One region of the Massilia pseudoviolaceinigra genome, then DNA from elsewhere that is predicted to be linked to it. Evidence: predicted binding sites of a transcription regulator. Region 1 holds the regulator's gene; the other holds the start of a gene.

The links. The regulator FNR, encoded in region 1, switches genes on or off when oxygen is low (the NO sensors DNR and NnrR bind a similar motif). The targets are predictions, from matches to a motif close to TTGATNNNNATCAA.
Region 2: RBA40_RS05400 (OmpW/AlkL family protein) is a predicted target of FNR. The motif match lies at 1,911-1,924, and genes of this name have one in related genera.

Annotation. Positions count from the first base shown of each region.
Region 1 covers NZ_JAVCWL010000035.1:2,922-13,227, reverse strand. The annotation lists gene ccoO (cytochrome-c oxidase, cbb3-type subunit II) at 1-284, shown strand, start outside; gene RBA40_RS27050 (cbb3-type cytochrome oxidase subunit 3) at 286-468, shown strand; gene ccoP (cytochrome-c oxidase, cbb3-type subunit III) at 461-1,405, shown strand; gene ccoG (cytochrome c oxidase accessory protein CcoG) at 1,402-2,805, shown strand; gene RBA40_RS27035 (FixH family protein) at 2,825-3,358, shown strand; gene RBA40_RS27030 (hypothetical protein) at 3,385-3,606, shown strand; gene RBA40_RS27025 (DUF4214 domain-containing protein) at 3,629-5,470, opposite strand; gene fnr (fumarate/nitrate reduction transcriptional regulator Fnr) at 5,662-6,429, opposite strand; gene RBA40_RS27015 (cation-translocating P-type ATPase) at 6,557-8,569, opposite strand; gene rhlE1 (RNA helicase RhlE1) at 8,817-10,064, opposite strand; gene RBA40_RS27005 (hypothetical protein) at 10,138-10,269, opposite strand.
Region 2 covers NZ_JAVCWL010000004.1:104,322-114,627, reverse strand. The annotation lists gene RBA40_RS05415 (DUF2442 domain-containing protein) at 1-83, shown strand, start outside; gene RBA40_RS05410 (GFA family protein) at 178-582, opposite strand; gene RBA40_RS05405 (M14 family metallopeptidase) at 747-1,877, shown strand; gene RBA40_RS05400 (OmpW/AlkL family protein) at 1,991-2,602, shown strand; gene RBA40_RS05395 (glutaredoxin domain-containing protein) at 2,643-3,290, opposite strand; gene RBA40_RS05390 (TRAP transporter substrate-binding protein) at 3,384-4,469, opposite strand; gene pmbA (metalloprotease PmbA) at 4,662-6,014, opposite strand; gene yjgA (ribosome biogenesis factor YjgA) at 6,107-6,724, shown strand; partial or broken gene mog (molybdopterin adenylyltransferase) at 6,702-7,319, shown strand; gene RBA40_RS05370 (alpha/beta hydrolase) at 7,338-8,006, shown strand; gene RBA40_RS05365 (hypothetical protein) at 8,107-8,373, shown strand; gene RBA40_RS05360 (saccharopine dehydrogenase family protein) at 8,384-9,484, shown strand; gene RBA40_RS05355 (hypothetical protein) at 9,532-9,729, shown strand; gene RBA40_RS05350 (beta family protein) at 9,888-10,306, shown strand, end outside.

The DNA of each region.
Region 1 (10,306 bases):
CGCGCGTCGGTGGCCGCTACAGCGACGAATGGCATCGCACCCACCTGGACAACCCGCGCGACGTGGTGCCGGAATCGAACATGCCCGGTTATCCGTGGCTGGCCAAGACCAGACTGGTGCCGAACGAAGTGATTCCGAAAATGCGCGCCCTGCAGCGCCTGTCGACGCCGTACTCGGAAGAAGACATCGCCCAGGCCCCGGCCACGCTGGCCGACAAGACCGAACAGGATGCCCTGATCGCCTATCTGCAGGGCCTCGGCATCCAGATCAAGACGAGGAACTGACATGGCAATCGAACATATTTTTGACAGCGCGAGCAGCATCATGACCGTCATCAGCTTCACCACCTTCCTCGGCATTTTGCTGTGGACCTTCGTCCTCAAGGGCGGCAAGGACTTCGAGACGCAGGCGGCGCTGCCGTTTGCGGACGATGCCGGCGACAACGCGGGGGAGAGCGGTCATGGCTGATTTCACCAGCGGTTTCTGGGACCTGTACATCATCGTCATCACGGTGCTGGCGATCCTCGGCTGCGGCGTGCTGCTGTGGTCCCAGTCGACCCACAAGGTCGAACCGGGCAGCGACGGCACCACCGGCCACGTGTGGGACGAAGACCTGACCGAACTCAATACGCCGCTGCCGCGCTGGTGGATGTGGCTGTTCTACATCACCATCGTGTTCGCGCTGGTGTACCTGGTGCTGTACCCGGGGCTGGGCAGCTACGCCGGCAAATTGGGCTGGAAGTCGAGCGGCGCCTACCAGGAAGAACTGGCCAAGGCCGATGCCGACTACGGTCCCCTGTTCGCCAAATACGCCAGCCAGGACATCAAGGCGGTGGCGGCCGACCCGCAGGCGCACGCGATCGGCGAGCGCATGTTCCTGACCTACTGCGCGCAGTGCCACGGCTCCGATGCGCGTGGCAACAAGGGCTATCCCGACCTGACCGACAAGGACTGGCTGTACGGCGGCGAGCCGTCGGTGATCAAGGCCACCATCATGAAGGGCCGTAACGGCATGATGCCGCCGATGGGCGCGGCGGTCGGCTCCGAAGCCGATATCGAAAACGTGGCGCACTACGTCAAGAGCCTGTCCGGGCTGACCGCCGATCCGATCAAGGTCTCCTTCGGCAAGACGAAGTTCGGCGCCTGCATCGCCTGCCACGGCGCCGGCGGCGTCGGCAACCAGGCACTGGGCGCGCCCAACCTGTCCGACAAGGTCTGGCTGTACGGCGGCAGCGCCGAGACGATCATGGAAACGATCCGCAAGGGCCGTACCAACACCATGCCGTCGTTCCACGAGTTCCTGGGCGAATCCAAGGTCCACGTGCTGGCCGCCTATGTATGGAGCCTGTCCAACGATGCGGCGCCGGCCAGCCTGGCGGCGGCGCCCGGGGTGGCGCAAAAATGACGCAGGCCACCACCAGGCCGGTTGTGATCCGGATGTACGCCGCGCGCGAGGAAATCTATCCGCGCGAAGCAAAGGGACGCTATGCCAGCTCGCGCTGGGCGTGCGTGTGGATCACCCAGCTGGTGTTCTATGGCTTGCCGTGGCTGAACTGGAATGGCCGCCAGGCCATCCTGTTCGACCTCGGCGCGCGCAAGTTCTACATCTTCGGCATGGTGTTGTGGCCGCAGGACTTCATCTACCTGGCGGCGCTGCTGATCATCGCCGCCTACCTGCTGTTTCTCGTCACCGCTATCGCGGGGCGGGTGTGGTGCGGCTTTGCCTGTCCGCAGACGGTCTACACCGAAATCTTCATGTGGATCGAGCGCAAAATCGAAGGCGCGCGCAGCGCCCGCATCCGCCTCGACCGCCAGCCCTGGAGCGCCGACAAGCTGGCACGCAAAACCGCCAAGCACCTGGCATGGGGCGTGGTGGCGCTGTTTACCGGCTTCAGTTTCGTGGCTTATTTCGCCCCGGTGCGCTCGCTGCTGTCGAATATCGGCGCCTTTGCGCTGGGACCGTGGGAATGGTTCTGGATCGGCTTCTACGCGTTCGCCACCTACGGCAATGCCGGCTGGCTGCGCGAGCAGGTGTGCAAATATATGTGCCCGTACGCGCGCTTCCAGAGCGCCATGTTCGACAAGGACACCCTGATCGTCACCTACGACCAGGAACGGGGCGAGCCGCGCGGCGCGCTCAATCCCAGGGCCACGGCGGAAGAAGCCAAGAAGAAGGGCGACTGCATCGACTGCAATATGTGCGTGCAGGTGTGCCCGACCGGGATCGACATCCGCAAGGGCTTGCAGTACGAATGCATCGGCTGCGCCGCCTGCGTGGACGCCTGCAACGGCGTGATGGACAAGATCGACCTGCCGCGCGGGCTGATTCGCTACTCGACCGACAACGCCATGGACAACAAGTGGTCGGCCAGGCGCATCGGCCAGCGCATTGTGCGTACCCGGGTGCTGATCTACACCGCGCTGCTGGCGCTGATCGTGGCCGGTTTCGGCACCGCGCTGGCGCTGCGCACGCCGCTCAAGCTCGACGTGATCCGCGACCGCGGCTCGATGGGGCGCGAAGTGGGCGACGGCATGATCGAAAACGTGTACCGCCTGCAGATCATGAATACCGCCGAAACCGGGCATACCTTCCGCATCAAGGTGTCGGGCATCGATTCGGTGCGCCTGGCCACGACCGACCAGGCCGTGCTCGATGGCGCCAGCACGCGCGCGGTACCGGTGCGGGTGCAGGTCGAGCGCAGCGCGGCGGCGCGCGGCTCGAACCACATCGAGTTCGAACTGACGGCGGTGGACGACCCGTCGCTCAGCGTGCGCGAAAAAGCCGTGTTCATCGCGCCAAAATAAAGCAAACAAGGAGACCCGCATGCAAACCGCCTCACCTCTGACTCCCTCCATCGGCCCGTGGTACAAGCACCGCTGGCCATGGCTCCTGATGCTCGGTCCCGCCATCGTGGTGGTGGCCGGCGTGAACCTCGGTTTCGTCGCCTACCGCGGCCAGGATGCGATGGTGGTCGACGACTACTACAAGAAGGGCAAGGCGATCAACCAGGACTTGCGGCGCGACCGCGTGGCCAGCGCCATGCGCCTGGCGTTCGACGCGCGCTATGATCCGGCCACGGAAAAGCTGGCCGGTACCCTGAGCAGCGGCGCACTGGCCTTGAGCGCGCCGTTCAGCATCCACCTGGCGCATGCCACCTTGCCGCAGAAAGACCGCAAGCTGGACGTGATTCCGGATGCGGCGGGGCGTTTTTCGGTGGCGCTGCCGCTGCTGGAACGGGCGCGCTGGCAGGTGGTGGTCGAGGGCGGCAAGCGTGACTGGCGCCTGGCCGCGGCCTGGCACTGGCCGCGCGAGCAGGCGCTGGCGATCAAGGCCGACGCTGCGGACCTTGCTCACTGACCGGGGGAGGGCAGATGCGACTTGCGATGAAAGTGTTGTGGCCCGCCTTCCTGGCGGCGATGCTGGCCGAAGGCTGCTTTTTTGCGCTGTTCGATCCGCGCGAGGCGCTGCATGTGGGCGACATCACGCTCTCGCCGATGGCGGCGTACACCATCGGCTTTTTCTTCTTCTGGACCTTTTGCGCGCTGGCCAGCGTGCTGACCTACTACCTGGTCGTCGTGCCGGACGATCCTCATCCGCCGTTCTAGGCGCGCGCCATCGGCCGTGCGGTCAGAACCAGGCTGGCGCCGCGGCGTCGTGCAGGCCCACCAGCGCCGCATAGGCGCCGTCGGCCGGCACCTCCATCATGCTCTTGACCGGCCCTGCTTGCAGAGCGCCGACGACGGCGGTCACGCTCTCCTGGTAAGAGATGACGTTGGTGTCGGCGGTAACGCCCTTGAGCAGCTCGCGCACGGCGTTCACCGCACTGGTGCCGGCATACGCGCCAGCCTTGTCTGCAGCGTCCAGCGCAAACGTAAAGTTGGTCGCCACGTCGACCTTCGCGGTGACCAGCGCCGCATCCTGCAAACCGGCCGGCGTTTTGTTGGCCATCGCGCCGGCGGTGATTGCGAGCGATGCATTGGCGCGCGTGAGGGCGCCGGAATCAATGGCCTGGGTCCAGTAATCGAGCCCGGCCTGCAACGGCGCGCGGTCAAACACGTTCTGGAAAATGGCTTTGACGAAGGCCGCGTTGTCGCCGCCGTACAGCGCTGTCGATTCGGCGCTTGAGCCGAACGAATCGATCAGCGTGCGCAATGGCGCACTGCCGACGTAGGCCGCATTCAACCCTTCGATCGTCTGCGGCGCTTTCAGCTCGACCAGGCGTTGCTGGAAGCTGGCCAGGCCCGCCACGTCGGCCGCGCGGCCGAAATAGCTGTAGTACAGCGACTGGGTCAGGCCAGCGTACTCCAACGCGGTGCTGTGGTTGGCGAAGGTGGCGCGCTCCACGTCGAACAGGATATCGCTGCCCTCGGCGCCCGTGGTGTCGACGATCATGTAATGGCCATGGTTCGAGATGATGCGGAAGCCGGAAACTTTGCCGTGGAACAGTGCGGTGTCGTTGCCAGCTTCGCCAGCGAGGATGTCGTCGCCGCCGCCACCGTACAGGGAGTCATTGCCGTGTCCCGCCACCAGCGAATCGGTACCGCCGTAGCCCGCCAACTGGTCATCGCCCAGGTCGACCTTGATGTAATTCGGGGCATTGTCGCCACGGATATCGTTGCCGTCGGCGGAATCCCTCATGTACTGCGAATAGCCGGGCAGGTCGGCGAGGCTGACGGTAATGTCGGTAAACCGGATGAACTCGATGCCGCTGAATTTGATTTGCGGATGGGACGACAGCGTATTCCAGTTGTAATGCCACTGTTCCGTGCTGTGGAAGCCGGCGGCGACGGCGTTGATGCGTACACCGCCGCTCGACACCGGCAGTACCAGGGTATCGATGCCACTGCCGCCGTCGACGATGGCACGCTCGCCCGCCACGAAGCCGACCGACATCACATCGTTGCCGGCGCCGCCGCACAGCTTGTTGTCGATGTTGGGCAAGCTGGAGGTGATGCTGTCGTTGCCATCGCCACCCAGGTAGCCGTCGGCGCCGCCGCCCGAGGCACGTTGGACATGGACATCGTTGCCGGCCGTGCCGTGGGCCTGGTCGTCGATGCGCACGGTCAGGTCCACGCGGCCAAGCAAGGTCGACGGATAGCCAGCAGCCTTGATGTAGATCCGTCCCGTTTGCTCGGCCAGAAAGCCCATGCGCGCGGTATTGAGGCCAGTGGTGTGGGTGCCTTCCTTCTCGTTGATCGGAAAGCCGTCGGCGTCGTACAGGAACAGCCACGGCCCCAATGCCGCGCTGATTTCAAAGTCGACCAGTTGGCCGGCCACCACGTCGAGGGCATAGGTGCCGCCGCTGGTCAGGAGCGTCCTGTCCCACGCGGGCGCGGTTCCCGCCGAAGTGCCGGTCCCGGGGACGTCGCTGAAAGCGGCGAGTACCTGCCGATCCGCCTTGATGAGATCCTCCGGCGCCAAACGGTGGCTGTGGTGCACCTGAGAAGTGAATGGGACGTAAATGGACATGGGCTCTACTTGCGGAAATTGATAATGAGATGGATGCATCCGTGGCGACGGCTACGCACCATGGCGGCGCCGCCTGCCGCTCCATCGCGCCGACGCGAGGGACGTGGCAAAGCCGGCGATTAAGCCTTGGTAATTGCCGTAAGTACACCGTTATAAGCAGGTGGAAATGAAGTTGCCCGCAGCGCCTTGGTTTATGCCATTGGGCTGCACTGCTCGGTGCCGGCGGCGAGCGCCTTGAGCATGGCCGGATCGAGCAGGGTCATTTCGCGCTTGTCGACACCGATCCAGCCCTGTTTCTTGAAGCGCGACAGCAGGCGGCTGATGCTTTCGATGGTCAGGCCGAGGTAGTTGCCGATATCCTCGCGCGACATGCGCAGCTGGAAACTGGTGGCCGAGTAGCCGCGCGCCGCGTAGCGTGCGGACAGGTTGACCAGGAACACCGCAAAGCGCTGCTCGGCTCGCATATTTCCCAGCAATAGCATGACATTTTGCTCGCGCGTGATTTCCTGGCTCATGATGCGGTGGAAATGGCGCAGCAGGGTGGGCACCTCGCCGAACAGTTCTTCCAGGCGCTCGAACGGGATCTCGCACACTTCGCTGTCCTCGAGCGCGACCGCGTCGCAATGGTGGCGGTCGGCGCTGATGGCATCCATGCCCAGCAGTTCGCCAGCCATCTGGAAACCCGTGATCTGCTGCTCGCCGCCGGCATTGACCTGGTAGGTCTTGAAGTGGCCGTAGCGGATCGCGTACAGATTGCGGAACGGTTCGTCCATCTGGTACAGGCGCTCATCGCGCAACAGGCGGCGGCGCTTGCCGATAATGCTGTCGAGACGGGTAATGTCGTCTTCATCGAGTCCCATCGGCAGGCAAAGCTGGTGCATGCTGCATCCCGCGCAGCTGGCCTTGAGCGCGGCGACGTTCAGCATGGCTGCGGGAACGAATGGAAGTGGCTGGGGCATAGGGGACTGACGTTTTGTGGCTTGATCCGTATGATACTCCAGTGGAACCTTGGCGCACAGGGCAATAGCGGTGCAGTTGCGGCATTTTCCCCAGTACAGATGGCAGAATGTCCACGGCGGCGTTGCATTATCTGCGCAGGCGTTGTGCAAGTCTCAACAGTGCTGGCCAAAGGACAAGGGATAGCCCGATGGCGGCGGCCGTTACCAGTTGCGCGGCACTTAATGGCGTGAAATGAAACACGGCCGCCAGCGCGGGCACGCAGGTGACGACGAGCAGGGCGGCGAGCGCGCCTGCGGCGATCATCCACCGCACCCGGTTCGGCCGGCGCTGCGCACCGTGTGCGAACATCAGTGCCAGGTTGGCGCCGACCAGCGCGCTGAAGGCAAAAGCGCGCGCCGCATCCGGCGCCAGCGCCGCCGACGCCCACAGCCACGCGGCGATGACGTGAGCCAGCGCCAGGGCGCCGTGCAGGCCCGCGCGCAGCAGGCCGGCGGCGCCGATGAGGGGCGCGTCGGGCCGGCGCGGCGGCTTGCGCATGCTGTCCGGATCGGGCGCATCGTTTTCGAAGGCGAGCGTGCAGGCCGGATCGATCATCAGTTCGAGGAACACGATATGCATCGGCAGCAGCACCACCGGCCAGCCGAACAGCACCGGCAGCAGCGCCATGCCGGCAATGCAGGCGTGGACCGACACCAGGTAACCCACCGCGCGCTGCATGCCGGCGAAAATCTGGCGCCCGGCGCGCAGCGCGGGTGCGTCGTTGACGCGGTCGCCGGTCATGCCGACGATGGCCCCGCCGGCCTTGAGCGCCTGCACGATGCGCAGCTTTTGCTCCGGCGCGATGCGCGCACACACCGTCACGTCGCCTATGAGGGCGCGCAGTTCGCGCGCCTTCCTCGCCGCCAGCGCGTCACCGGTCAGCAGCGCGCCCTCGGCCAGGCCGGCATGGCGCGCGATGGCTTGCGCGGTCGATGGATAGTCGCCCGTGATCATCACCACGCGGATGCCGGCCGCGCGCAGGGCCTGCACAGCGTCCGGAATGCCGGCGCGCAGCGGATCGGCCAGGGCGACCAGTCCGAGCAAGGTAAAGCCCAGGCGCGCCGGATGCGGCGGCCACTGCGCGCCATCCCAGCCGGCGCGCGCCACGGCCAGCACGCGCAGGCCGTCGCGCGCCATGTCGTCGGCCGTGGCCATCAAGGCCGCCTTGCCACGGGCGTCGAGGCGGCACATGGCGGCGATGGCTTCGGGCGCGCCCTTGGCCGCCACCGTGCAGGTCTCGGAGCCCGGGGCGCGCCAGGCCTGCAGCATGGCGCGCAGGGCCGGGCGCGGCGCCTCTTCGCGCACCAGGCGCCAGTCCGGGTGCAGCTGGTTTGACGCGGCCAATTCGCCCCGGGCCAGCCGCACCAATGCCTGTTCCAGCACGCGCTCGCGCGCCAGGCGCCACGCGCCCAGGGCCGGGAACACCACCAGCACGACGGCAAATTCTTCCGGTACCATCGCCATGGCCAGCACGATTCCGGCCAGGACGCCCTGCAGCCACTGGCCGCCGCGCAAGCCATGCAACAGCACCAGCGTCACGCTCAGGGCCAGTCCCAGCACCGCAAACAGTACGGTCAGGCGGCGTGTCTGGCGCTGCAGCGGCGGCGCTTCGGGCGCGAGCTGGCGCAGGGAAGCGCCGATGGCCCCGATGTGGCTGTGCGCGCCGGTGGCCGTGACGATCGCCGTGGCGTGGCCCGCAACGACCAGCGTGCCGGAAAACAGGCAGGCGCCGGCTTCGCCGTCGGCGCCGGCGGCCTTGTCCAGCGCCAGCGGTTCGCCGGTCAGCAGCGACTCGTCGACCCGCAATGCGTGGCCGCCCAGCAGGCGCGCATCGGCCGGCACGCGGTCGCCTTCGGCCACGATGATCAGATCGCCGCGCACGAGTGCCCGGCTGTCCAGGTGGCGACTGTGACCGTCGCGCACGACCAGCGCGCGCGGGCTGCCCAGCTCGCGCAGGGCGTCCAGCGCCCGTTCGGTCTTGTCTTGCTGATACAGGGACAGGCCCACGGTCAGGGCAGCCGTGGCCAGCAGGAACAGGCCTTCGTGCAGCTCGCCCAGCACCAGGTACAGCGCGGCGGCGCCGAGCAGCAGCAGGAACATGGGTTCGCGCGCGCTATCCCATGCCAGCTTGAGAAGGCCGGGGCGGGAGGCGGCCGGCAGCGCGTTGGGCCGTCCGCGGCCAGGCGGCGTGCGGCTTCGGCTTCGCTCAGGCCGCCATGGATGGCCGCCTCGTGCGCTGTGCTTGCCATGGGATTCCTGAACGGGGCGCCGGAGGCGGCGGATCGTTCAGGATATCAATGACTTACCCGCAAGGCTTGATGTGGCTCAAGCGTGTCCGGATCGGCGCCTAACGCGGGCGGAAGCGCACATCGACCGTCGAGACCTCGCCCGTGACCTTGGCTTTCTTCGGCTTCTTGGGCTTTTTCAGCACTTCGCCGGCGGTATTGGTCACCGGCACCCGGTGCTCGGGCGAGAAACCGGGCTCCTCGATGCGTTCCAGGGTCTGTCTGGTGAGGATTTCGATGGCGGCGAGCAACTGCACTTCATCCGCGCACACCAGCGAGACCGCTTCACCCGAGGCGCCCGCGCGGCCGGTGCGGCCGGTGCGGTGAATATAATCCTCGGCCACGATCGGCAAGTCGAAATTGACCACCTGCGGCAAGTCGTCGATGTCCAGTCCGCGCGCGGCCACGTCGGTGGCCACCAGGATCTTCGCTTCGCCCGCCTTGAAGCGCTCGAGCGCGCGCAATCTGGCCGGCTGCGGCTTGTCGCCATGAATCGAGTCGGCCGCGATGCCCTGCGCCTGCAGGGTCTCGACCAGCCGGTCGACGCCCTTGCGCGTCTTGACGAACACCAGCACCTGGCCCCAGCGGTGCTTTTTCAGCAGATACAGGAACAGTTCCGGCTTGCGCTTCTTGTCGACCGGCACCACCCACTGGCGGATGCGCTTGACGGTGCTGTTGCGCGGGCTGACCTCGATGCTCAGCGGATCGATCAGCAGCTTGCCGGCCAGCACGCGGATCTCATCCGAAAAGGTGGCCGAAAACAGCAGGGTCTGGCGTTTTTTCGGCAGCGCGGCGAACACGGCATCGAGCTCGCGCGAAAAGCCCAGGTCCAGCATGCGGTCCGCTTCGTCGAGCACCAGCGTGTCGAGCTGGTCGAACTTGACCGCGTTCTGGCGGTACAGGTCGAGCAGGCGGCCGGGCGTGGCCACCAGCACGTCGAGGCCCTTGCGCAGCTTCATCATCTGCGGATTGATGCTGACGCCGCCGTAGGCGACGTGGGTGCGCAAGGGCAAGCCGGCGCCGTAGGCCCGGAAACTCTCGTGCACCTGCTCGGCCAGCTCGCGGGTAGGCACCAGCACCAGCACGCGCACGGCGTTGGCGCTGACCTGGCCCCGCAGGGTCAGGCGCTGCAGCAGGGGCAGGGCGAAGCCGGCGGTCTTGCCGGTGCCGGTCTGGGCGGCGGCCATCATGTCGCGTCCGGCCAGCACGGCCGGAATGGCTTGCGCCTGCACCGGGGTGGGGGTGCTGTAGCCGAGCGCGTCCAGCGTGCGCACGAGGGGATCGATCAGACCGAGGGAATCAAAAGACATGGGGAAGCGACCTTGCAGCAAAAGAACAAGGGCGTAGTTTACTCTGTCCGGCGCCGGCCGGGGCGCAAAAGCCCTAGCGCGTGGCGCTCACGGCGGCCGAGACGGTCGGCTTGGTCGGCTCGTGCTTGTCGCCGCAGGCGGCCACGGAGAGCACGAGCATGCAGCAGGCGGCGAGGGCCGCGAGCGGGTGAAAGCGTGGTTTCATGGCGCACCCCTGTTAAAAGGACAATGCTACCCAAAAC
Region 2 (10,306 bases), on a different contig from region 1:
CGGAGCTCGATGTCGACCTGACGCTGGAGGCGATCCGCAATCCAATGGCGTATCCGCGCGATAGCATGAATTACGATTGCTGAGCTGCATTTGCCACTATCGTTTCTGCCAGGGGCAGGAACGATAGTGGCGAGCGAGCGCTACCGGACTTTATCTCATGTTTGCTGACAGCCGATATTACAGATGCCGCGTCTCCGCCGGCGTATTCCCCCAGTTATCGTTCAACCCATCCATATAATTCACCGGGGCCGCGATCAGCTCTTCCGGCGTCACGTCGTCCAGGGCGGCCACACTGATCGCTACCAACGCCCCGCCCAGCTGCTCCACATAACCGCGCCCGAACGAGTGCACGCCGCACTGCTTGCAAAACAGATGATGCCCGCTCATGGTTCCGAACTGGTAATCGCTCAGCTGCTCCTCTCCCGACAGCAAGCGGAACGCGTCCGGCTTGATCACCGCTTCCCAATTCCGCGCCTTGCGGCAGATCGAGCAATTGCACCTGCTGGTGCCCTCGCTCAGGTCGATATCGGCTTCGTAGCGCACCGCACCGCAATGGCAGCTGCCGTGATAGGTCTTTTTCATGGCCGTTCTCCTTCTCGTTGAATTCAACACTCAGGGTAAATCCCAAACAGGACAAATTCAGCCCTGTTAACGTCGATGTAAGCTGAAGGCGTATCATGGCGCCTCGCGCAGGAGCAGGAACACAAGCGGCACCTCGCCTCTCATTCACCAGCCAGGGACACACCATGTCTATCAAAATCAGCAGCCGGTTCGACGCCGGCGCCATCGATATCGTAAGCGCCACCAGCGCCTGCTCGATCGACCTGAACATCCGCAGCGACTCGCACGCGGACATCACCCAATGGTTTTATTTCCGCCTGCAGGGCGCGCAGGGCGAAGCGTGCACGATCCGCTTCCTCAACGCCGGCAAGAGCGCCTATCCGGCCGGCTGGGAAGGCTACCAGGCCATGGCCAGCTACGACCGCGTGGAGTGGTTCCGCGTGCCCACCAGCTTCGATGGCGAGGTCATGACGATCTCCCACACGCCCGAGATGGACAGCGTCTACTACGCCTATTTCGAGCCCTACTCGTGGGAACGCCACCTCGAACTGCTCGACCGCGCCCAGCTCTCCGAACAGGTACGCATGCTCGACCTGGGCAGCAGCGTCGAAGGACGCGACATGAACGTGCTGGTCATCGGCGACCCGGCCGCGAAGAAAAAAGTGTGGGTCATCGCGCGCCAGCATCCTGGCGAAACCATGGCCGAGTGGTTCGTCGAAGGCATGCTCGACGCCCTGCTCGACCCGGCCGACGCATTCGGCCGCCAGCTGCTCAAGGAAGCCGTGTTCTACGTGGTGCCCAACATGAACCCGGACGGCTCGGTGCACGGCAACCTGCGCACCAACGCGGCCGGCGCCAACCTCAATCGCGAGTGGAATACGCCGACCATGGAACGCAGCCCGGAAGTGTTCGTGGTCAAGAACAAGATGAAGGAAACCGGCTGCGACCTGTTCCTCGACGTGCATGGCGATGAAGGCTTGCCTTACGTGTTCGTGGCCGGAAGCGACTCGCTGCCGACCTTCACGCCAGAGCAGGCGGCGCAGGAAAAGCGCTTCGCCGAGGACTTCAAGATCGCCAGCCCGGACTTCCAGGACGTGCATGGTTACGGCGAGTCGCCTTATACCGACGAAACCCTCACCATGGGTTCGCCGCATATCACGCACGCCTTCGGCTGCCTGTCTCTGACACTGGAGCTGCCGTTCAAGGACAACGCCAACGATCCCGATCCGATCTGCGGCTGGGACGGCGCGCGCAGCGCACGCCTGGGCGCCGCGGTGCTGCAACCGATCCTGCGGTCGTTGCGCCACCCGGACTGATGCGATACGGCTTTTCATCATCGCTTTGATTTTTTGATTCACATCAACGATTTTGTTGAGGCCAATCAATAGACTTCTTCCATACCCAATGACAAACGAAGAAGGAAGTTGTGATGAAGAGCAAATTGTTAGCAGTCGCAGTCAGCATGCTGGGCCTGGTTGCCGTTCAAGCGCATGCCCAGGATGGACAATGGCTGGTGCGCGCACGCGCCGCGCACCTGAACCCGGCCGATAAATCGACGCCGGTCGGCGGCGTCGGTGCATCGGACCGCATTTCGGTGTCCGACAAGACCATCCCGGAAGTCGACGTCAGCTATTTTTTCACGCCCAATTTTGCGGCTGAGCTGGTGCTGACCTATCCGCAAAAACACGATGTGATGCTCGATGGCGCCAGGATCGGCACCTTCAAGCACCTGCCGCCAAGCTTGCTGGGCCAGTACCATTTCAACCCGATCGCCCAGTTCAAGCCTTACCTCGGCGCCGGTATCAACTACACGCGCATCTCGAAGGTCAGGCTGCTGAACGGCGCCGGCGACCTGGAAAACGATAGCGTGGGACTGGCCCTGCAGGCCGGCGTGGATTACAGGATCGATAAAAACTGGTCGCTCAACCTGGATATCAAGCGCCTCGATATCCGCAGCGATGTGATGATCTCCGGCGCCAGGGTCAGCACCGTGAAGGTCGATCCGGTCCTGATCGCCGTGGGCGCCGGTTACCGCTTCTGATGTAACAGGGCGTGCCTGCCGCAGCGGGGCGCCCTTGCGGTCAGCGCAGATTGGCCTGCGGTTGTTTCGTCAGTTCCTCGACGGCCGCCAGGATCTCCGCTTCCTTGTACCCGCCGAAGCGGCGGTATCCCACATATGTGAGCGGATAGCCGCTGCCTTCGAGCGCGTTGTAGGCGATGGCGCCGGCTTCCGATGCCTCGACATCGACATCTTCGAAGGGGATCTTCTTTTCCTCGAACAGTTCACGCTGCGCCTTGCAGTAGCCGCACCACTTGGTCCCGTACAGCACCACCTTGGGCTTGTCCTGCGCGTCGAAATGGTTCGCCATGACGATCTGTTCGCGCCGGGTCAGCGCATCCTTGCCCAGCACTTCGCCGAGCATCCCGGCCAGGGCATGCACATCGTCGCCGACGGCGCGCTGCTTGCCGGTGATGACCGTTGGCAGTGCGTTCACGCGGTACTTGTTATCCGGCTCGGTGAGGACCACCTCCTGGAATGTCGGCACGCGCTTTTTCAATTCGTTGCGGATCTTGTCGCAAGGGTCGCCGCATTCGGGGCTGGTGAACAGCATCACGGTCGGCTTGCCGTCCTTGTCGAACGCGCCGCTGCCGCCGCCGGACAGGCGGCCGGTTTTGTAGGCATAGAAGGCGCCGCCGGCGATCAAGGCAAGGAACAGTATTTTTTTCATGAGGAATCTGGTGAATAACAGTGCGCGTGAAGCGTTCGCTTCACGCGCAGCCCTGCCGCCGCTCGCGCGCAGGACGCGCGGGCGGATGGAACCTTACTTGCGCCCGGCCTTGATCATGTAGTCGAGCATGGCTGCTTCGGACACCGACGCCCACATGTTCTGATCCTGGCGGAATCGCTTCCACGGCTCGTAGATGGCCTTGAACTTGGCGTTCTTGGCCGCTTCCTCGTTCATCACGTCCTGCGCCGCCTTGTAGCAGCCATCCATGATGTCTTTCGAGAAGGTGCGCAGCTTGACGCCGTTCTTGATCAGGCGTGCCAGCGCCGCCGGGTTCTTGGCGTCGTACTCGGCCTGCATGCCGATGTGCGCCTCGTACGTGGCGCATTCCAGCGCCGCCTGGTATTCCTTGGGCAGCTTTTCCCATTCCTTGATGTTCACATAGAAGGAGAAGCTCGCGCCCGCTTCCCACCAGCCCGGCGCGTAGTAATACGGCGCGACTTTGTAGAAGCCCAGTTTTTCGTCATCGTAAGGACCGACCCATTCGGCAGCATCGATCGTGCCTTTTTCCAGTGCAGGGTAAATGTCGCCACCGGCGAGCTGCTGCGGCACCAGGCCCAGGCGCTCGAGCACCTTGCCTGCGAAGCCGCCGACGCGCATCTTGGTGCCCTTCAGGTCTTCCACCGACTTGATTTCCTTGCGGAACCAGCCACCCATCTGGGTGCCGGAATTACCACCCAGGAAGTTGACGATGCCGTAGCCCTTGAAGAAGTTGCGGGTCAGTTCGCGCCCGCCGCCTTCCTGGTACCAGGCCGTGTGCTGGCGCGAAGTGAGGCCGAACGGGACCGCGCAGTCGAAGGCGAAGGTGGCGTCCTTGCCGAAGTAGTAGTAGGACGCGCTGTGGCCGATTTCCACCGTGCCGGCCTGAACCGCGTCGAGCACTTGCAGGCCCGGCACGATTTCGCCGGCCGCGAACGAGCGGATGTTGAACTTGCCGCCGGTGAGCTCGGAGACGCGCTTGGTGAGGATATCGGCCGCGCCGAAAATGGTGTCCAGGGATTTGGGAAAGCTGCTGGCAAGGCGCCAGGTGATGGTTGGATGCGACTGTGCCAGCGCCGGTGCGGCGACTGCGCCCGCTGCAGCGCCAACTGCCGCTTTTTTAATAAAGGAACGACGTTCCATATGTCTGTGTCTCCTGAAGTGTTTACGTCACGGGAAAACCACCAGTGTCATGGTGCTAGAGCTAGTGTATTTGCGTCTAGGCAAGCATGCAATGTAATTTATCTTACAGGAGTCTTACAGAGCGGAGGGGAGAATCGGGAGGGGTGTTTCGCGTGGGTACAAGGTACCCACGCGCAAGGGCATCAGCAGCGATCAGCCGCCGGCCACCACCATCTTTTCAATCAAAATCGAACCGGTCTGCTTGTTGCCACGGATGAGCACGTCATTGCCGATGGCGACGATCTGCTGGAAGATATCCTTCATGTTGCCGGCGATGGTGATTTCCTCGACCGGATACTGGATCACGCCATTCTCGACCCAGAAACCGGAGGCGCCGCGCGAATAGTCGCCGGTCACGTAGTTGGTGCCCTGGCCCATCAGTTCGGTGACCAGCAGGCCGCGGCCCATCTTCTTGATCATGCCGGCGAAGTCGTCGCCGCGTTTGGTCTGGGTCGAGCTCATGGTGAGGTTGTGCGAACCGCCCGCATTGCCCGTGGTTTTCATGCCCAGCTTGCGCGCCGAGTACGACGACAGGAAGTAACCCTGCACCACGCCATCCTTGACCACATTGCGGCGCACGGTGCGCACGCCTTCTTCATCGAACGGAGCCGAGCCGACCGCGCCGACCACGTGCGGGTCTTCCAGGATCTGGATATGCGAAGGGAATACCGATTGCCCCAGCGAATCGAGCAAGAAGGTCGACTTGCGGTACAGCGCGCCGCCCGAGGTGGCCTGCACGAAGGAGCCGAGCAGCCCTGCCGCCAGCGGCGCTTCGAACAGCACCGGGCAGGTGCGCGTATCGAGCTTGCGCGCGTTCAGGCGCGCCAGGGCGCGTTCGGCGGCATAGCGGCCAACCGCCTCGGGCTGGGCCATCTTTTTCGGGTCGCGCACCGAGGTGTACCAGTCGTCGCGCTGCATCTTGGCGCCCTTGCCGGCGATCGGCGCCACCGACAGGGTGTGGCGCGAGAACGGATAGCCGCCCGCGAAACCGCGCGAATTGGCCGACACGAAGTGCGACTGCTGCACGTGCACGCTGGCGCCCTCGCTGTTGGTGATGCGCGCATCGACGTCGAAGGCGGCCGCTTCGGCGCGCTGCGCCAGGACCACCGCTTCTTCGGTGGAGATCATCCACGGGTAGCACAGGCGCAGGTCGCGCGGCTTCATTTCGAGCATGTCGGCGTCGGCCAGGCCCGCGCAGTCGTCGTCGGCCGTGAAACGGGCGATGTTGTAGGCCGCATCGACCGTGGCGCGCAGCGCCGCCGGGGAAAAGTCGGAGGTGCTGGCATTGCCGCGTTTTTGACCGATATACACGGTCACGCCCATGCCCTTGTCTTTATTCTGCTCGATCGTCTCGATTTTGCCACGCCGGACCGACACTGACAGACCGCTGCCCTCGCTGATGTCGACGGCAGCATCGGTGCCGCCCATCTCCTTGGCAAAGGCCAAAACGTCGCGCGCCAGCTGCTGCAGCTGATCCTGGGTGTGGATAAAGACGGAGTCGTTCATGTGGTGTTTTCTTCGGCTGTCCGGTTAAACGGGTATGATAGCAGTCGTTTACAGTTTTTACTGATCGGCTTTACGCCTATCGGAACCATATCATGCCAAATCCAAACCGGGGCGCCTGCGGCTTCCAATCGTCCGAGTTCGAGCAAGAATACGAACGCCCTTCCAAGTCCGAACTCAAGCGCCAGATGAGCGAGCTGCAAAAGCTCGGCGAAGAACTGGTCGCCGAAGCGCGCGACCGCGTCAAGCGCGTTCCCATGCCCGAAGACGTGCGCGATGCGATCCTGGCCTGCCAGCTGATCACCAACCACGAGGGACGGCGTCGCCAGATGCAATTCGTCGGCAAGAAGATGCGCACCCTCGACGAGGAAGAAGTGGCCGTCATCCAGCGCACCATCGATAGCTGGAAAGGCATGTCCAAGGCCGATACCGCGGCCCTGCACGCGCTCGAACGGCGCCGCGACAAGCTGCTGGCCGACGACAAGGCCCTGACCGTGCTGCTCGAAGAAAATCCGGAACTCGATGTGCAGCACCTGCGCACCCTGATCCGCAACGCGCGCAAGGAACAGGCCGAGAACAAGCCGCCGAAGGCTTACCGCGAGATCTACCAGATCCTCAAGGATATCGACAAGAAGCGCAAGGCCGCGGCCAAGCCTGCGGACGAGGACGACGAGGACGGCGAGCCGATCGATGACGAGTCCGACGACGAGTAATCCCACCGAGCTGGTGATCGGCCTGGTGTCGGTCTCCGACCGCGCCAGCGGCGGCGTGTACGAAGACCAGGGCTTGCCGGCGCTGGCCGACTGGCTCGCCAGCGCCATCACCACTCCCTACCGCATCGAAACGCGCCTCATTCCCGACGAACGGGGGCGCATCGAAGCGACCCTGGTCGAACTGGTCGACCTGGCGCGCTGCCACCTGGTGCTGACCACGGGCGGCACCGGCCCCTCGCGGCGCGACGTCACGCCCGAGGCCACGGTCGCCATCGGCACCCGGGAAATGCCCGGCTTCGGCGAACAGATGCGCCAGATCAGCCTGCAGTTCGTGCCGACCGCGATTCTGTCGCGCCAGACCGCCGTGCTGCGCGAGATCGACGGCCATGCCGCGCTGGTGATGAACCTGCCCGGCCAGCCGAAGGCGATCAAGGAAACCCTCGAAGGTCTGAAAGATGCTGACGGCAAGCAACTGGTCGGCGGAATTTTCGCGGCCGTGCCCTACTGCGTCGACCTGATCGGCGGACCGTATATGGAAACCAACCCGGCCGTGTGCAAGGCATTCCGGCCGAAATCGGCGCTGCGTCCCGCGCCGTCTATCGAGACACAACCCATGAGCCAACTGTTAGAAAACATCGAAATCGAGACCGCCCCGAACCCGACGGTGGCGATCATCTGGATGCATGGTCTGGGCGCGGACGGCAACGACTTCGTGCCGCTGGTAAGCGAGCTGGACTTGAAAGGCTTGCCCGGCATCCGTTTCGTCTTCCCGCACGCCAACACGATGCCGGTGACGGTCAACGGCGGCTACGTGATGCGTTCGTGGTACGACATCGTCAACGCCGACATCGGCCGCCGTGAAGACGAAGCCGGCCTGCGCGCCTCGCAATTGCAGGTCGAGGCCCTGATCGCGCGCGAAAAATCGCGTGGCATTCCAGCCTCGCGCATCATCCTGGCGGGCTTCTCGCAGGGCTGCGCCATGACCTTGCAGACCGGCTTGCGCCATCCGGAAAAGCTGGCCGGGCTGATGTGTCTGTCCGGGTACGTGCCGCTGGCCGACAAGATCGCCGCCGAGCGCTCCGAAGCCAGTCTGGGCACCCCGATTTTCATGGTGCACGGGCAACACGACGGCGTGATCCCAATCGCCCGCGCCACCGCCTCGCGCGACCTGCTCAAGTCGCTGGGCTACCAGCTTGAATGGCACGACTACACGATGCAGCACTCGCTGTGCCAGGAAGAGATCGACCATATCGGCGTCTGGCTCAAGAAAGTCCTTGCCTGATGCAAACGCCGTGGTTCATCCCCCGGCGGCCAATCGTGCAACTTCAGTCCGTCTCCCCGCGGAGAGCGTAGAATGCGTTCTTTGATAGCAAAGGCAGACAATGAAAAAAACCGGCATGGCGAAGAGTGACGCCAAAAAATTGATGGGCAAGATGGTCGCCCCGGGCGCAGCCGGCTTCGGCAACGCCGACAACGCCGCCGTCGACCGCCGCGAACAGCGCAAGCGCGACCAGGCCCTCGGCCTGGTTCCCTTCGCTGTCAAGCTCAACAGCGACCTGGTGCTGCAACTGCAAACCCTGGCCAAGGAACGCGACACCGACCTCAACGAAGTCGTCGCCGACCTGCTGACCAAGGGCCTCGCGGCCTGATCGACCCAAGGTGAAAACGGTCGTTCTCGGCGGATACGGTAACTTCGGCGCCCGCATCTGCCGCGCCCTGGCGTCCAGCCCGGGCATCGAACTGATCGTCGCCGGGCGCGACCTGAACAAGGCCAGCGCCCTGGCCGGCGCCTGCGGGCACGGCGCCGCCGCGGCCCGCATCGATATCCACGATCCCCAGCTGGCGCAGACGCTGCGCGAGCTCGGCGCCAAACTCGTCATCCACACGGCAGGCCCTTTCCAGCAACAGGATTACGGTACCGCATTGGCCACGGCCGCCGCCGGCGCCCACTATATCGACCTGGCCGACGGGCGCCGCTTCGTGTGCGACTTTCCGGCCGCGCTCGATGATGCCTTCCGCCGGCAAAACCGCCTCGCCATCACGGGCGCGAGCAGCGTGCCGGCCATGTCGTCGGCCGTGGTCGACCATCTGACGGCGGGCTGGCGCAGCATTGCATCCATCGACATGTGCATCGCCCCGGCCCAGACCGCGCCGCGCGGGGTGGCCACCATGGAAGCGGTGCTGAGCTACTGCGGCGCCCCGATCCAGGTGTGGCAGGACGGCCGCTGGACAACTCAGCTGGGCTGGGCGGCTCCCAAAACGGTCGCGTACGCGCGCCTGCGCCCGCGCCTGGCGTCATTGTGCGACATTCCCGACCTCGAACTGTTCCCGGCCCATTATGCGGGCGTGCAGTCGGTGATGTTCCGCGCCGCGCTGGAAATCGGCATCAGCCAGCGCGGCATGGCGGCGCTGGCGGGCCTGCGCCGCATCGGGCTGGTGCCCCGTCCCGAACGCTTCGCCGCCCTGCTCAACCGCGCCGCCGATGGCTTCAATTTCCTCGGCTCGTCGCTGGGCGGGATGGTGGTGCGCGTGCACGGCCTCGACGCCAATGGCGTGTCCGCGCAGCGCGCCTGGCACATCGCGGCCGATCATGACCACGGTCCGGAAATCCCGTGCATGGCCGCGGTCCTGCTGGCGCGCCGGCTGGCGGCGGGCACCCTGGACAAGATCGGCGCCGTTACCAGCGTCGGCCAGCTGAGCCTGGCGGAGTTTGAACCGGAGTTTGGCAAGTGGGCGATGGTGACCGACCTGGGCGAGTGATCGGTTATCATCCGTACTCGGACAACAACGCTTGAAGAGGTAAAACCATGGCCAAGAAAGAAGAACTCGACGAAGAAACCCTGGCACTGATTCACTGGTGCATCGAGGTGGAAGGTTTCCTGGTGGCCGGCGGCGCAACCCAGAAGCAGGCGCAGGACCATATCGAGGAACAGGTCGAGTGGTTTACCCACCAGTTCTATGATGGCTTGACGCCGGAAGAAGCCGCGAAGGAAGCGCTCGCTTAACGCGGCGCTGCTGTATCGGGCGCATCCAGGGCGTCCGGGTCAGGTGGCGACGCCGACGACCAGAATGGCGCCGTGATGCGCTGACAGGCCTTGACGGTCAGGACGCGACCAGGCGCCATTCATCTCTTTCTTACCGGCCATGCCGGTGTCTGTTGCCGATGCCGGACGCAACTATTCCCGATGGCACAAATGCTACTCTTCATGGTTATGCACTTTTGAAGGCATTCGGGCGATCAGTTACTCCCGCCTACGGTTTTGAGCGAAATGATGCTATATGGGATTCCCTCGGGGATATTGCACGAGGCTTTGGAAAAGGGTTTTGCTTTAGACTTTCACGTGATGATTTGGCGGAATATGCATTTGATGATATTTGGTCGCAAATCATTGAACGAACTGCTCAAATGCGTTTGGCGCAACATGAAGTAGACTTGCTGTTAGACATGAGACACATCGATGGAGAGGATGCTGCTGTTCTAGCCGAGAGCATAATTTCGTTCCTGTTCCATAACCCGAATGTTGGTGGCTACAGATCGGTTGTCATAGCTGGTTCTTCAGCCTTGAAAAATGTTGGAAGTAT